4 regions of the Streptomyces sp. NPDC058650 genome follow, and region 3 is predicted to be linked to each of the others. Evidence: riboswitches for the same ligand, from Rfam matches in the RefSeq annotation. Region 3 holds a riboswitch; each other region holds the start of a gene.

Region 1 (3,958 bases), on a different contig from region 3:
TGCGGCCGGCGTCGAGGTGGGCGGCGAGGCGGGCCGCGGCCTCCTCGTAGAAGTCGTTCAGGGCGCCCCGGTAGCCGCCGGGGTGGTCCGTGGTCTCCACGGTGAGCGGGTACATGAGCCGCTCCTCGACGTGGTCCTCGCGGATGTGCTCGGCGGCGATGGAGCGGGCTATCGAGCGGCCGTGGCGGGCCGAGTGGTACGCGACGACGTCGGCGGCGGCGATGGCCTTCACCGCGGCGACGGTCATCAGGTTCGGGTCGCCGGGGCCGAGCCCGACCCCGTACAGCTTCCCGGTGTTCGTAGCCGTGCTCATGCCTGGATCTCCGCTTCGTGGGCGAGGGCGTTGATCGCGGCGGCGGTCATCGCGCTGCCGCCGCGCCGGCCCCGTACGACGAGGTAGTCGAGGTCCAGGGCGTTGGCGGCGAGCGCGTCCTTGGACTCGGCGGCGCCGATGAAGCCGACCGGTATGCCGAGGACGGCGGCGGGCCTTCCGGCGCCCTTCGCGATCATCTCCAGGAGGTGGAAGAGGGCGGTGGGGGCGTTGCCGATGGCGACGACGGAGCCTTCGAGGCGGTCCCGCCACAGTTCGAGCGCGGCGGCGGAGCGGGTGGTGCCGAGGTCGGCGGCGAGGCCCGGCACGGCCGGGTCGGAGAGCGTGCAGACCACCTCGTTGTCGGCGGGCAGCCGTTTGCGGGTGACGCCGCTGGCGACCATCTGCGCGTCGCAGAGGATCGGGGCGCCGGCGCGCAGGGCCTCGCGGGCGGTCGCGACGACCTGGGGGGAGTACGCGATGTCCTGGACGAGGTCGGTCATGCCGCAGGCGTGGATCATCCGGACCGCCACCTGGGCGACGTCGGCGGGCAGGCCCGCGAGCTCCGCCTCGGCGCGGATCGTGGCAAAGGACCGGCGGTAGATCTCCGCCCCGTCCTTCTCGTAGTCGAACATCCTGGTGCTCTCGCTCATCTCGTCGTCGTGCCGGTGGTGGTCCGGGCCGTGGTCACTGCTTCGGGCAGGGCGGTACGGGGGGTGGGGGCGCCGTCCACCAGGTAGGCGCCGTCGGCGGTGGCGACGACGTCGACCCAGGTGCCGTGCGGATGCCCGCAGCGGCGCTCGCACCCGGAGAAGTGGACGGGGAGGCCGAGGGCGGACCCCGGGGCCGCGTCCTCGCGGACGTCCGCGAGGGACTTGGCGCACCCGGGCCGCCCGGTGCAGGCGCTGACGCCCGCCCAGGGGGAGTCGGGCCGGGTGATCAGCCCGGAGGCGGCGAGGGCGGCGAGCCGGTCGGTCCCGGGTCCCGTCGACCCGGGTTCCGCCGCCCCGACGACGACCGCGCCGCGCCACGGCGTCAGCCGTACCTCCTCGGCGGGCAGCAGCGCGCGCAGTTGGGCGGCGGTGAGGCGGCCGAGGGGCGCCAGGACGTACAGGGCGGTGGCGCCGAGGCGCCCGGGCGCGAGGGGCGCGCCCTCAAGGAGGTGGGGCGTGGGTACGGGCTCCGCCGCGATCCCCGCGCGGTCGAGCGCGCCCGCCACGTCAGGGGCGCACCCCTCGGGCAGCTCCCGCACCCGCCAGGCCCCGTTCCCGGCCGCGCGGGCGGCGTCCAGGAAGGCTCGGGCGGCGGCGAGCGCGGCCCGGGGAGCGTCGGCTCCGGCGACCCGGAAGGCCCGCCCGCCGACGCACAGCCGCACCGCGTCCGGCTCCACTGCGACCAAGGTCACATCGCCGCCGAGTCCCGCCACGTCACCGCGCCCGTCGTCGAGGACGAACAGGAAACGGCCGGAAAGCGCCGCCGCCCAGGGCTCGGCGCACAGCAGGGTGTCCAGCTCACGGGCCCACAACTGGACCTCGGGGCCGCCGAGTCCGTCGAGGCCGGCGGCCGGCGAGGCCACGATGTTGCGGACGCGTTCGTGGGTGGGGGAGGGCAGCAGGCCCGCTTCCGCGAGCAGCGCGGCGAGTTCCGCCCCGCAGTCGTCCGCGAGGCGGCGCAGCTCCGCGTTCCCCCGGGAGGTGACGCTGATCCGCCCGTCGCCGAGGGACTCCGCCGCAGCGGCGAGCGCCTCGACCTGACGTGCCGTCAAGCGTCCTGCGGGCAGCCGCAGTCGGGCCAGCCGGCCGTCGTCGGCGGCGTGCAGGCGCAGCGCCCCGGGGCAGGCGTCGCCACGGTCCCGTATGCGAGCTTCGTCCCGTTCGGGCGTCGGGGGTGGGGTGGGCGGCATGGCGGCGAGCATACCCACGGGGAACCGGGCCACCACCGAGTGTGATCCGGCCGACTCCACGGCCCGCCCCGCCGCGCCGACGTCACGATCTAGGATGCAGATCGGCATGGGGTCCCTGGACCCCGGGGAGGAAGCCCGGTGAGAATCCGGCGCGGTCCCGCCACTGTGAGCCTGCCCGGGCTGTGCGTCAGCACGATCCAGGGGCCGGTGAGTCAGGAACTCCCGCCGTCCACACGACCACCCGGGGCGCGGACAACCCCGAGGAAGGGCCTGCGCACGCCATGCTTCTGCTGCTGTCGCACTCCGACACCGACCTGCTCAGTGCCCGCGCGGCGAACGCCGCCTCGGCCGAGGGAGCCGGCGGCCCGGTGGAGTACCGCTTCGCCAACCCCTCCCGGCTGCCCCTCGCCGAACTCCCCGGCCTCCTCGACGGCGTCGAGCTCGTCGTCGTCCGCCTCCTGGGCGGCATCCGCTCCTGGGAGGAGGGGATCGACGCGATCCGCGCCACCGGAAAGCCGGTCGTCGTGCTCAGCGGCGAACAGGCCCCCGACGCCCAGCTGATGGAGACCTCGACCGTCCCCGTCGGCGTCGCCACCGAGGCGCACGCCTACCTCGCGCACGGCGGCCCCGGGAACCTGGAACAGCTGGCCCGCTTCCTCTCCGACACCGTCCTCCTCACCGGCCACGGCTTCGAGGCCCCGGCGGCGGCCCCCACCTGGGGCCCGCTGGAGCGCGAAGCCCGTCACACGGACGGCCCGACGATCGCGGTGCTCTACTACCGCGCCCACCACATGAGCGGGAACACCGCCTTCGTGGACACCCTCTGCGCGGCGATCGAGGACACCGGCGCGCAGGCGCTCCCGCTGTACGTGGCGTCCCTGCGCGCCCCCGAGGCGGAGCTGCTCGACCGGCTCCGCACGGCCGACGCGATCGTCACCACCGTCCTCGCGGCGGGCGGCACCAAGCCGGCCGAGGCGCAGGCCGGCGGCGACGAGGAGGCCTGGGACGCGGGCGCGCTCGCCGCGCTCGACGTACCGATCCTCCAGGCGCTGTGCCTGACCGGTTCGCGCGAGAACTGGGAGGAGAACGACGAGGGCCTGTCGCCGCTGGACGCGGCCAGCCAGGTCGCCGTGCCCGAGTTCGACGGCCGCCTCATCACCGTCCCGTTCTCCTTCAAGGAGATCGACGCGGACGGCCTGCCCGCGTACGTCGCGGACGCCGAGCGCGCCGCCCGGGTCGCCGGGATCGCGGTCCGCCACGCCCGGCTCCGCCACATCCCGAACGCCGAGAAGAAGCTGGCGCTCGTCCTCTCCGCGTACCCGACGAAGCACTCCCGCATCGGCAACGCGGTCGGTCTGGACACCCCGGCCTCCGCCGTCTCCCTCCTGCGGCGGCTGATCGCGGAGGGATACGACTTCGGCCCCGCCGAGGAGCTCCCCGGCCTGGTCTCCGGCGACGGCGACGAGCTGATCTACGCGCTCATCGACGCCGGCGGCCACGACCAGGACTGGCTGACGGAGGAGCAGCTCGCGCGCAACCCCGTCCGCATCCCGGCGGCCGACTACAAGCGCTGGTACGCGACTTTGCCCGAGGAGCTCCGCACGCACGTCGAGGAGCACTGGGGCCCGGCGCCCGGCGAGATGTTCCTCGACCGTTCCCGCAACCCGGAGGGCGACATCGTGCTCGCCGCCCTGCGCCGCGGGAACCTGCTGATCCTCATCCAGCCGCCGCGCGGCTTCGGCGAG
Region 2 (3,958 bases), on a different contig from region 3:
CAGGGCCCGGCCGCCGCGCCGCGCTGTGGCCGACCGGGTGGGAGGACGGGGAGCGGCGGGCCTGACGGGGCGGGTGAGGCGCGCGAGGGTCACTTGGCGAGCCCGTACGAGCGGAGCGCGGCCGCCACCTTCTCCACGCCCTCGACCGTACGGATCGTGGGGTTCATCGCCTGGCCGCTGAGCAACACGTACCGCTTCTTCCTCACCGCCGTCATGTTCCTGGTGACCGGGTCGGACTCCAGGAAAGCGATCTTCTTCGCGGCGCTCTCGGCCGACTGGGAACGGCGGGTCAGATCGCCGATCACGAGCACGTCCGGGTCGCGGTCCGCGACGGTCTCCCAGTTGATCTGGGGCCACTCCTCGCGCGTGTCGTCGAAGACGTTCTTCGCGCCGAGCGCACGGGTCACGATGCCCGGGGCGCCGCAACAGCCCGCCATGTAGGGGGACTCGGCGTTGGCGAACCAGTAGAGGACCGTGACGTCCTCGAAGTCGCCGGACGAAGTCGCCTTCGCCACCCGGCCCTTGAGTTCGGCGACGAGCTTCTCGCCTCGCTCTGGCACCCCGAACACCCGGGCCAGGTCACGGATCTCGCCGTGGACGGTCTCCATCGTGAGCGGCCGGGTGCGGACACCGTCGCCGTCACCGCTGTTGTCCTTGTCGGCGCAGTCGGTCGGCGAGAGGTAGGTGGGGACGCCCAGCTTCGCGAACTGTTCGCGGGGCGCGACGCCGCCCTTGCCGAGCGTGTACGCGAACGAGGCGGCGGCGAAGTCGGGTTCGGTGTCGAGCACCTTCTCGAAGGAGGGGTAGCGGTCGGCGAGGCGCGGCACCTTCGCGTTCTGCGCCTCAAGTCCCTTGAGGACGGGGTCGGTCCAGGTCCCGGTGCCGACCATCCGGTCGGCCAGGACGAGGGAGAGCATGATCTCGGCGGCCCCCTGGTCGAGGGCGACGGCCCGCCGGGGCGGGCGGTCGATCCGTACGCGCTCTCCGCAGTTGTCGAGGGTCACGGGGTAGTCGGAGCCCGCACCGTCGGCGGGGCTCTTCGCCGAGGGCGTCGTGGCGGGTCCGCCGCCACAGCCCGTCGCGGTCACGAGCAGGGTCAGGGTGCCGGCGAGAAACAGCGCGGCGGAACGGACGGGGTGTGCGAGCGGCACGGAGCATTCCTCTGCGTCCACGGCTCATACGCGGAGCCTGTCGTACGGTGCTCCCCGGTCGACGGCGTGACGCCGGGGCCGCCAGCAGGTCTTCGGACTCGGGGTCATCCGGACGGGGCGCCTTCCCGGGCCTGTCCCGCCGCCCAGTGGCCGATGCTCCGCCCGTCGCCCTCACCGCTGCGCGTCAGCTCCGGATTCCCACCGGATTCCCTGACCCGTACGCTCGCCCGTTCGGGTGAGCGCATAGGTGCGACTGGCCTCGGCACAGTACCACCGGGGACCCGTCGCACCTCCGGCCGTGGGCCGGGTCAGAGACGCAGCTCCTTCGCCTCGAAGCGGCCGTCACCGAGAACGAGGGCGAAAGTGACCTGCTGGCCCTCGGAGACCGCCTGCACCTCTCCCTCGATGTCCGCCGCGCTGAAGTACACCTGCTCATCGGAGCCCACCGGGACGACGAAGCCGTACCCGCCGAGACGATTGAAGGACTGCACGAACCCTTTGCTTCTGCCTTCCACGGCGGCCTCCCTGTCGTCACCGGCGAAGTGCCTCTCAGGGGAGATCTACCCCGTCGGCCCGCACTTCGCCCGTCAGGGGGACACCCGCGGGTGTTCCCTGCGGTCAGCTCGCCGGCCCCGATGTGCGGGCCACCTCCACAGTCTCGTACAATCTTCAACAGAGGTCCGGTGCCGGAGATCCCCCGTGTCCGTCACCGGGCCTCGCCGACTTCCCGGCGCCTCCCCCGCCCCTGCGGTCCCGGGTCCTCCCGCTCGGTCCCGCGTCCACACGGTGCCGCGGGCCCGTGACCCGCCCGGACGGGCGGCGCCTCAGCGGGCGCCGGGGTACGCGGTCCGTGCCGTGATCCGGGCGATGCGCCGCGCCGACTCCTCCGGCGAGGCCACGGGCCGGACGATGTGGCTGACCGTGAGCCGCACGATCGTCTCGACCGCGAGACGTCGCGACTCCTCGTCCACCTCGGGCCAGGTCTCGATCGCGTACGCGTCGAGCATCGCCGTCGCCGTCCCGAAGGCCGGCTCCGGGCGGGTGGCCGGACAGGCGAGGAGCTCGTCCTCGCCACCCCGCTCGGCCACCAGGACCCCCTTGATCAGAGGGTTGTCCGCGGCCCGCTGGAGGGTGTAGCCGACCCCGGCCGCGGCCGTGGCCTCCAGTTCGCCCCGGTGGGCGTCGAGTTCGCGCTGGATGCCGCGCAGGAAGCCTTCCACCTCGCGCTGGACCAGGGCTTTGCCGATGGCGTCCTTCGAGCCGAACTCGTTGTAGAGCGTCTGGCGGCTGATCCCGGCGGCCCGCGCGATGGCGGTCATCCGCAGCCCGCCCCGGCCCTCGGCGGCGACGAGGAGGTAGGTGGCGTCGAGTACTCGCTCGCGCAGCAGGGACCGGACGCTCTCGCGTAAACGTGTCATCGTGGCCACACTTTATCCACGGGGGACGGGCCCGCCCGTCCCCGTACGGCAGGCGCCCGGCCCTGTACGGGACGGCCCCCGCCCTCTCCCGTCACCGGCTCCGGCTCCGGCTCCGGCTCCGGGTGAGCCGCCCGCCCAGGTACGTCGCGGTGACCGCGGCCTCCTCCGGGACGCGTTCCGGCGGGACGGTGTACGGGTCCCGGGTCCCGGGTCCCGGGTCCCGCTGGGTCTGCCCGAGCGCTGCGGCGGCGTCCTCCGCCGTCGGTATCCACCGACAAACCTTCCACTCGGTTTGTTCATGCCCACACCCTCGGCCCGGAACGCACCGTGGACCCTTGCGGGGGCGCATGCCGACGCCCTCCATGGGTAGGTAAATCCGACAACACCGAAGCGCCCCTGCATCCCAACGAAAGCTCGTAGAATACCAATCAGTCGGTTTGAGGTCGTCGAGTGGTACGGCGCGACGGGGCGCAATTCCGTACCGCTGCGACGCATGGTGCTACTGGAGCCGTTGGTGACCAAACAAGAGCGGGGCACACGGACCCGCGACGCGCTGATCAGGTCGGCGGCAGGAGAGTTCGACCTGCACGGCTACGCCCTGGCCACACTGTCCGCGATCAGCATGGGAGCCGGCGTCAGCCCCGGGGCGCTCCACTTCCACTTCGAGAACAAGGCGGCGATCGCCGAGGCCGTCGAGGACGCGGCCTGCACGACCCTGCGGCGGACCGCCCGGATCGCGTACGGCCACCGGTCCAACGCCCTGCAGAACCTCGCGGACACCACGCACGCGCTCGCCCGCCTGTTCCGCGAGGACATCGTCGTACGGGCGGGCTTCCGGCTCAGCTGCGCGAACGACAGCCGTACGGAGCTCAATCTGCGCCAGGAATGGCAGAGCTGCGTACAGCAACGGCTCGCGGAGGCGGCCGACGAGGGTCTCCTCGCCGCCGGCATCGGACGGCAGCAGGACCTCGCCCGCACGATCGTCGCCGCCACCGTCGGCCTGGTGACCCTGTGCCAGGACAACGCCGAGTGGCTCTCCCCCCACACCGTCACCGGTCTGTGGCGCACCCTGCTGCCGACCCTGACGGCGCCGGAGGCCCTCGCGGGCCTGGAACCGGCGGGCACCGCGGCCGTGATCAGCCGCTCGCTCGCCCCGGTCGGCTGACCGTGGCTCAGAGCGCGCTTCCTCCCGTGGCGTCCACGTACTGGCCGGTGATCCAGCGGGCGTCGTCGGAGACGAGGAACGCGACGATGTCCGCGATGTCGGCCGGCGTCCCGAGCCGGTTGAAGACCGAGTAGGCGGCGAGGGCGGCGCTCGCCTCCGGGGTCGCCCTGCGTCGCGCGTTCATGTCCGTCGCGACGAACCCGGGGGCCACGGCGTTGACCGTG
Region 3 (3,958 bases):
GCGAAACCCGCCTTCACCAGCTCCACGACGGGCGTCGCGGAGGTCGTCGGAGACGTCACGGCGGTCACGGCGGTCACGGCAGGAACCTTTCGAGTACGAGGGTGAGGGCGACGAGCCCGCCGAGGAGCCCGACGGCCGCCGCCAGGAACCGGCGGGAGACCGCGGCGGCGGGGACCAGGACCCGAAGGGTCCCGTCGTAGCCGCGCCCGGCGAGCCCCGACTGCAGGCGCTGCGCCCGGTCGAAGGCGCGGACGAACGACGTGGCGCCGAGCCCGGCGAGCGACCGCCAGGTCGCCGCCCGGGTGGTGTGCCCGAGCCGGGCGGCCTGCGCCTGGCGGATCTTGGACAGGGAGTCGAGGAGCAGGAAGATGATCCGGTACATCACGAGCGCCACGTCCACCACGGGCGCGGGCACCCCCGCGCGGACGAGCCGGGGGAGCACGTCGGAGACGGGCGTCGTGAACGCGAAGAGCAGCACCCCCAGCGAGGCGGCGGCGGTCCGCAGCAGCAGCTCGCCCGCGTGGACGGGCCCGCCGGGCGCGAGGGCCACGAACCCCCGTGCCCCGCCCACCTCGAAGAGCAGCGGCACCGCGCCCGTGACGCAGAACCCGAGCGGCACGCGGAACGCCCGCCACAGCTGACGGCCCGCCACTCCGGCCGGGCCGAGCAGGACCGCGAGCGTGGCCGCCGCGACGAGCACCGCACCCGGCCACGGCGGCAGACACACCGCGCACAGCGTGAGACCGAAGCCGAGCAGGGCCTTCTCGACGGGATGGCGGCGGCGCCAGCGACTGCTGTGCGCCGCCGCGTCGATAGGCAGCATGGGCGGTTACGCGTCCCTGTCCCCGGCTTCGACGCGCGAGTCCGCGATCGCGGCACCCTCCGCGCGCTTCGCGCTCTCCGCACCCTCGCCGGCCTGCGCCAGCGCGCGGGCCTCGCCCTGCCGACGTCCGCGCCGCACCCCGAAGTAGTAGGCGAGGACACCAGCGCCCAGCGCCGCCTGGAGGGCGAACAGCGCCGATTCGATCTCCCCGGACGGCGGCTCGTACAGAGGGCTGAACCACGGTTCGTAATCGGGCTGGAGCTCCGTGATCGCGGTCTCCGCCTCCGCGTCCGCCCCGGCGAACGGCTCTTCCTTGTGGTCGCCGAGCCCCAGTGCCAGCGGCAGCACCGCGAGCGCGGCGACGACGAGCAGCAGCAGGGCGTTGATCTTCGTGTTCCGGCTGACGGTGAAGCTCATCGCGCGGCCGCCTCCTCGTGTCGCTTCGTGGCGGACCGGGTCAGAACGCCCAGCCGGGTCAGCTCGCCCTTGCTGGACTGCATGAGCAGCCGCATCACGAGCACGGTGAGCAGGCCCTCGCTCACCGCCAGCGGGATCTGTGTCACGGCGAAGATGGAACCGAACTTGGCCAGGGAGCCCATGATGCCGCTGCCCTGGTCCGGGAAGGCCAGCGCGAGCTGCACGCTCGTGACGCAGTACGTGGACAGATCGGCGACGAACGCGCCGAAGAAGACGGCGACCATCAGCGGCGCACCGAACCGGCGCACCAGCAGATAGGTCCCGTACCCCGCCCAGGGTCCGACGATCGCCATCGAGAAGGCGTTCGCGCCGAGCGTGGTGAGTCCGCCGTGGGCGAGCAGCAGGGCCTGGAAGAGCAGGGTGATCGTCCCGAGGACCGCCATGATCGGCGGCCGGAAGAGGATCGCGCCCAGACCCGTACCCGTCGGATGCGAGCAACTGCCCGTCACGGAGGGAAGTTTGAGTGCGGACAGGACGAACGTGAAGGCGCCGGCGGCGCCGAGCAGCAGGGTGGACTCGGGGTTGGAGCGCACCTCGCGGGTGAGCGCGCGAACCCCGTGGACGACAAACGGAGCGGCGGCAACGCCCCAGGCGGCGGCGTGTACGGGGGGCAGATACCCCTCGGCTATATGCATGGTTGGGAGACCCTCTCCAGCACCTCGTGGATGGACAACGCACCCTGGCCGGTCTCCTGGCTGACGGTCATACGTCCCGACTCCGCCTTCCCACACCGCGGTGGTCTCCCACAACGGTCCAGTGGCTTGCCCGCGGGGGTCTCCCACGGGTGTGGAGCCGGAACTCCCGATCACAGTGGCGAGGGCCGCACCGGTACTGCACCGGTTTCCCGAACACCAAGGCCCTGCGACACTAGTCCGTTGACCAGGTGCATTACAACGCGGAGGAGTACGGAGCGATGAGGGATGTTCCACAGAGGGTCAGTTCCGGGTCGCCACTCGAACCGGAGATCGGCTTTTCCCGCGCCGTTTGAAAGGGTGCGCACGTAGCGGTCGCCGGGACCGCTCCCATCGGCGACGACGGGGCGGCCGTCGCGCCGGGTGACGTGTACGCCCAGACCGTCAGGTGTCTCGACATCGCCGAGGAGGCGCTGAAGGCGGCGGGTGCGTCGCTGGAGGACGTCGTGCGCACCCGCGTCATGCTGACCGACGTGACCTCGTGGAAGGAGGCCGCGCGCGCCCACGGGGAGCGGTTCGCGGAGGTCCGGCCGGTGACGACCTTCGTCGAGGTCACGCGGTTCATCGATCCCGCATGGCTCGTCGAGGTGGAGCTCGACGCCGTCGTCGGCTGACGCCGGGGAGAGCGGGCCGACCGGCGGTAGGCCCGCCTCCCGCCGGGCCTACTGGGGCTCCGTCGCGAGCTGGATCAGGTTGCCGCAGGTGTCGTCGAAGACGGCGGTGGTGACGGGGCCCATCTCCAGGGGTTCCTGGGTGAAGCGGACGCCGAGGCCGCTCAGGCGCTCGTACTCGGCCCGCACGTCGTCGACGGCGAACTGGGCCAGCGGGATGCCGTCCTGGACCAGCGCGTCGCGGTAGGGCTTGACCGCCGGGTGACCGGCGGGCTCCAGGAGGAGTTCGGTACCGGCGGGCTCGTGGGGCGAGACGACGGTCAGCCAGCGGTCCGTCTCGCCCAGCGGGACGTCGTGCTTCTTCACGAAGCCGAGGATCTCGGTGTAGAAACGCTCGGCCTTGGCCTGGTCGTCGACGAAGACGCTGGTCAGATGGATCTTCATGAGGTGCTCTTCTCCGGTCCGGGGGTGTCGGGCACGGGCCACCGCTCGGTGATGTGCCGCAGGGGAGCGGTGTTCAGGTCGTGGAACTTGTAGCGGCCCTCCCGCCTGGTCTCGACGAGCCCGGCGGCCTCCAGCACGGCGAGGTGCTGGGAGACCCCCTGGCGCGAGATGCCGAGCGCGTGCTTCATGCTCAGTCGCGAACAGATCTCGAACAGTGTCTGTCCGGACTTCTCCGTGAGCTCGTCGAGGATCGTGCGGCGGGTGGGGTCGGCCAGGGCTTTGAAGAGGTCGTCGGCCACCACCCCAGAATAGGCAACTCTCCACTTGCCTATCAAGTCGACACCCTCACCCCACTCCTTCACTCCTTGCGATAGGCGTACGCCTCCGAGGCCGCTGCGGCCACCGCGTCGAGATCCCCGCCCGCGCTCGCCGTCACCAACGCCGCGACCGCGCCCTCGACGAACGGCGCGTCGACCAGCCGGGCGCCCTCCGGGAGCTCGTCGCCCTCGGCGAGCAGCGCCTTCACCGTCAGGACGGCACTGCCCAGGTCGACCAGGAGCGCCACCCCGGCGCCGCCGTCGACGGCCTCTGCCGCCGCACGGATCAGCTCGGCGCTCGTCCCGAGACCGCCGTCGGGGAGGCCGCCCGCCGGCAGGATCGGCGCCGTACCGCCACCGCCCGAGAGTCCCTGGGCCAGTGCCGCCACCGAGGCCGCGACATCCGCGCTGTGCGAGACCAGCACGATGCCGACCGGCGCCGCCGCGCTCACGCGGCACCGTCCGCGCGGGCCGTCCCCGCGAGCTCCGCGAACAGCAGCGCCGACGACGTCGCCCCCGGGTCCTGGTGCCCGATCGACCGCTCGCCGAGGTAGCTGGCCCTGCCCTTGCGCGCCTGGAGCGGTACGGTCGCGA
Region 4 (3,958 bases), on a different contig from region 3:
AAGCCCGCGACCGAGCCGCTGGCGTCGCGCAGCGCGTCCCGGGTCTGCGCGTCCCACACGCCGAGCCGCTTGAGCTCGGCGACGAGGTACGAGTTGACCTGGAGGAACTCGCCCGACAGCGTCTCGCGCTTGAAGAGGTTGGAGACCTGCGGCTCGATGCACTCGTACACGCCCGCGATCGAGGCGATGGTCGCCGTCGGCGCGATCGCCAGGAGCAGGCTGTTGCGCATGCCGACCGTGGCGATCCGCTCGCGCAGGGCAGCCCAGCGCTCGGGCCAGTTGAGCTCCACGTCGTAGTGGTCCGGGTGCAGGACACCGCGGGCGGTGCGGGTCTTGTCCCAGGCGGGGACCGGCCCGCTGCGCTCGGCGAGGTCGGCGGAGGCCTCGTACGCGGCGAGCATGATCCGCTCGGCGATCCGGGTGGACAGCGCGCGCGCCTCGGGGGAGTCGAACGGCAGCTTCAGCTGGAAGAAGACGTCCTGGAGGCCCATCGCGCCCAGGCCCACCGGCCGCCAGCGGGCGTTGGAACGCCCGGCCTGCTCGGTCGGGTAGAAGTTGATGTCGACGACCCGGTCGAGGAAGGTGACGGCCGTGCGGACGGTCGCGTCGAGCCGCTCCCAGTCGATGTCCTGGGTCGAGGCGTCCACGAAGGCGCCGAGGTTGACCGAGCCCAGGTTGCAGACCGCGGTCTCGCCGTCGTTGGTGACCTCCAGGATCTCCGTGCAGAGGTTGGAGGAGTGGACGGTGTGGCCGGGCTCGGCGGTCTGGTTGGCCGTCCGGTTCGAGGCGTCCTTGAAGGTCATCCAGCCGTTGCCGGTCTGGGCCAGGGTCCGCATCATCCGGCCGTACAGGTCACGGGCCGGCATGCTCTTGCGGGCCAGGCCCTTCGCCTCGGCGGCGCGGTAGGCGGCGTCGAACTCCTCGCCCCACAGGTCGACGAGCTCGGGCACGTCCGCCGGCGAGAAGAGCGACCACTCGGCGTCCGCGTTGACCCGGCGCATGAACTCGTCCGGGATCCAGTGCGCCAGGTTGAGGTTGTGCGTACGACGCTGGTCCTCGCCCGTGTTGTCGCGGAGCTCCAGGAACTCCTCGATGTCCGCGTGCCAGGTCTCCAGGTAGACGGCGGCGGCGCCCTTGCGGCGGCCGCCCTGGTTCACGGCGGCGACGGACGCGTCGAGGGTCTTGAGGAACGGCACGATGCCGTTGGAGTGCCCGTTCGTGCCGCGGATGAGGGAACCGCGGGCGCGGATGCGGGAGTAGGAGAGGCCGATGCCGCCCGCGTGCTTCGAGAGGCGCGCGACCTGGTGGTAGCGGTCGTAGATGGAGTCCAGCTCGTCCTGCGGGGAGTCGAGGAGGTAGCAGGAGGACATCTGCGGGTGGCGGGTGCCGGAGTTGAAGAGCGTGGGCGAGGACGGGAGGTAGTCCAGGCGGCTCATCAGGCCGTACAGGGCGGCCACTTCGTCGAGTGCGTGGGCGCTGTCGTCCTCGGCGAGGCCGCAGGCGACGCGGAGCATGAAGTGCTGCGGGGTCTCGATCACCTTGCGGGTGATCGGGTGGCGCAGCAGGTAGCGCGAGAAGAGGGTGCGCAGACCGAAGTAGCCGAAGCGGTCGTCGGCGGCCTGGTCGACGGTCGCGTCGAGCCGGTCCGCGTGCAGCGCGACGAAGTCGGCGGTGCGGTCGGCGATCAGGCCCTCGCGGTGACCGACGGCCACGGAGGCGGAGAAGCACACCGCGCCCTGGCTCGCGGCCTCGTCGGCGATGGTGATCGTCAGGAGCCGGGCGGCGAGCCGGGAGTAGGCCGGGTCCTCGGAGATCAGGCCGGCGGCCGCCTCGGTGGCCAGCTCGCGCAGTTCCGCCTCGTCCGACGTGGCGCTGCGGCCGCGGAGCGCGGCGGCGGCGACCTTGCCGGGGTCGGTGTCGGGCAGGTCGGCGGTGAGATCGGTCAGGGTCCGCAGCAGCATGGTGCCGGGTCCGTCGCTCTCGATCGCCGTGGCCGGATCGGCGGGCGCGATGGTCACGTGGGGCTCTCCCTCGCTCGGCTCGGGGCCGCGGCGGGGGAAGGCGGGCAGGCGGGCACCCGTACCGGATGCGCCGCGTCCACCGGCCCACTCCGCGAGGCCCGGACGTCAGTGACACCCGGAACGGAAGGACCGGGTGTGCTGTCGGCAGGTCCTCGGACTCACCTCGTACGCGCGTATGGGTACGAAGCACACCGTTGCGGGACAGTTCCGGATTCGCGCCGGATTTCCCTGCGTCGACAACGAGGACGAGCATACATGTGGTGGGCGCCGCTCGCGGAACCCACCACATGTTGTGTCGCCCTGCTGTCCTCGGGGTGTCAGAACTCCAGGGCGTAGGTCCTCAGCCGGTGGCCGGGAACCGGATCCCAGTCCCGCTCAGGGGTGCGAACGAAGCCCATCCGCTCGTAGATCCGGTGCGCCGAGACCATCTTCGCGTCCGTGGAGAGCACGAGCCGCGCGCACTCCGGCGCGGCGCCCGCGCGGTCGGCGCAGGCGCGTACGAGCGCCTCTCCGACGCCCCTGCCGCGGGCCTCGGGCGCGACCACGAGCATCCGGAACTCGGCCTCGCCGGTGACGGCTATGTCCGCCCAGGTGGTGTCGCCCCGGGCGAAGGTCACCCCGCCGATGATCCGGTCGTCCGCGTCGACGGCGACGAGCACCTCGGCCTCGCGGGCCCGGCGGGCCGTGTCGCGCAGCATGGCCAGATAGAAGTCGTCCTCGCCGTGGAGCAGCAGCCCGTCGTTCAGATAGGTCAGCCCGGTGAGTTCCCCGAGCTCCTCGTACTCCTCGGGCCGTACCGCCCTGATCGTGAAGTCCATGGAGCCAGTCTGCCTCGAAGGGCACGCGCAGGGGCCCGGGGTCTCCTGGCGGAGATCCCGGGCCCCTGCGTCGTACCGCGAGGTCAGTGCACTCCGGCGCCGACCTTCGGGTCCGCCGTGGGGTCCGTCTTCGGCTTCGCCGTGCGGGACGGCGCGTCGGCCGTGTAGTCCGACGGGGAGGTCTCGTCGATGCCCTCGGGGGCCTTCACGGCCTTGAGGACGAAGGTCAGGACGACCGTGACGACGAGGTTGAGGACGAAGGCGGTGAGACCGATGTAACCGATCTCGCCGATGCCCGGGATCTCGGCGGAGGAACCGCCGAAGTGCTTCTGTGTCGGGCTCGCGACGCCGTACGCGGCGACCGTGCCGTAGAGCATGCCGACGGCCCAGCCGGCGAGCAGCGCCCAGCGGTGGAACCAGCGGGTGAAGAGACCGCCGACCAGCGCCGGGAAGGTCTGGAGGATCCAGATTCCGCCGAGCAGCTGGAAGTTGATCGCGACCGTCTTGTCCATGGTGAGGACGAAGGCGAGCGCGCCGACCTTCACCAGGAGCGAGACGAGCTTGGAGACCTTGGTCTCCTGGGCCGGGGTCGCGTTCGGTTTGATGAAGTCCTTGTAGATGTTGCGGGTGAAGAGGTTGGCCGCGGCGATCGACATGATCGCGGCCGGGACGAGCGCGCCGATGCCGATCGCGGCGAAGGCGACGCCCGCGAACCAGTCCGGGAACATGGTCTCGAAGAGCTGCGGGATGGCGAGCTGGCCGTTCTTGACCTGGATCCCGGCGGCGATCGCCATGAAGCCGAGCAGCGCGAGCAGGCCCAGCATCAGCGAGTACAGCGGCAGGATCGTGGTGTTGCGGCGGATCACCTCACGGCTCCGCGAGGACAGCGTCGCCGTGATGGAGTGCGGGTACATGAAGAGCGCGAGCGCCGAGCCGAGCGCCAGCGTCGCGTACGTCCACTGGCCGGCCTCGCCGGGGACGAGCGAGCCGCGCGGCTTGCCGGTCGCCTCGTTGGTCTGCGCGTACGCCTCGCCGGCCCTGGCGAAGATCTCGTCGAAGCCGCCGAGCTTGATCGGGATGTAGATGATCGCCACGGCGATGACGATGTAGATCAGGGTG

Evidence for each region. Region 3 has a riboswitch for cobalamin ahead of ACFWWU_RS33100 (energy-coupling factor ABC transporter permease). Riboswitches for the same ligand answer to the same signal wherever they lie in the genome.
Region 1: another riboswitch for cobalamin. It lies ahead of cobN (cobaltochelatase subunit CobN); the one in region 3 lies ahead of ACFWWU_RS33100 (energy-coupling factor ABC transporter permease).
Region 2: another riboswitch for cobalamin. It lies ahead of ACFWWU_RS20595 (ABC transporter substrate-binding protein); the one in region 3 lies ahead of ACFWWU_RS33100 (energy-coupling factor ABC transporter permease).
Region 4: another riboswitch for cobalamin. It lies ahead of ACFWWU_RS12190 (ribonucleoside-diphosphate reductase subunit alpha); the one in region 3 lies ahead of ACFWWU_RS33100 (energy-coupling factor ABC transporter permease).

The regions. Positions count from the first base shown of each region.
Region 1 is NZ_JBHXRL010000001.1:339,524-343,481, reverse strand. Features, by position in the region: gene ACFWWU_RS01720 (precorrin-2 C(20)-methyltransferase) at 1-313, opposite strand, end outside; gene ACFWWU_RS01715 (precorrin-8X methylmutase) at 310-963, opposite strand; gene ACFWWU_RS01710 (cobalamin biosynthesis protein CobG) at 960-2,225, opposite strand; cobalamin riboswitch at 2,305-2,454, shown strand; gene cobN (cobaltochelatase subunit CobN) at 2,495-3,958, shown strand, end outside.
Region 2 is NZ_JBHXRL010000011.1:3,566-7,523, reverse strand. Features, by position in the region: gene ACFWWU_RS20600 (FecCD family ABC transporter permease) at 1-93, opposite strand, end outside; gene ACFWWU_RS20595 (ABC transporter substrate-binding protein) at 90-1,151, opposite strand; cobalamin riboswitch at 1,238-1,363, opposite strand; gene ACFWWU_RS20590 (cold shock domain-containing protein) at 1,460-1,642, opposite strand; gene ACFWWU_RS20585 (TetR/AcrR family transcriptional regulator) at 1,976-2,569, opposite strand; gene ACFWWU_RS20580 (ScbR family autoregulator-binding transcription factor) at 3,084-3,734, shown strand; gene ACFWWU_RS20575 (SDR family oxidoreductase) at 3,742-3,958, opposite strand, start outside.
Region 3 is NZ_JBHXRL010000026.1:113,490-117,447, forward strand. Features, by position in the region: gene ACFWWU_RS33085 (ATP-binding cassette domain-containing protein) at 1-68, opposite strand, end outside; gene cbiQ (cobalt ECF transporter T component CbiQ) at 74-823, opposite strand; gene ACFWWU_RS33095 (energy-coupling factor ABC transporter substrate-binding protein) at 830-1,240, opposite strand; gene ACFWWU_RS33100 (energy-coupling factor ABC transporter permease) at 1,237-1,935, opposite strand; cobalamin riboswitch at 1,964-2,199, opposite strand; partial or broken gene ACFWWU_RS33105 (Rid family hydrolase) at 2,307-2,606, shown strand; gene ACFWWU_RS33110 (VOC family protein) at 2,655-3,047, opposite strand; gene ACFWWU_RS33115 (ArsR/SmtB family transcription factor) at 3,044-3,346, opposite strand; gene ACFWWU_RS33120 (PTS-dependent dihydroxyacetone kinase phosphotransferase subunit DhaM) at 3,406-3,816, opposite strand; gene dhaL (dihydroxyacetone kinase subunit DhaL) at 3,813-3,958, opposite strand, start outside.
Region 4 is NZ_JBHXRL010000005.1:424,222-428,179, forward strand. Features, by position in the region: gene ACFWWU_RS12190 (ribonucleoside-diphosphate reductase subunit alpha) at 1-2,018, opposite strand, end outside; cobalamin riboswitch at 2,147-2,291, opposite strand; gene ACFWWU_RS12195 (GNAT family N-acetyltransferase) at 2,339-2,839, opposite strand; gene mctP (monocarboxylate uptake permease MctP) at 2,923-3,958, opposite strand, start outside.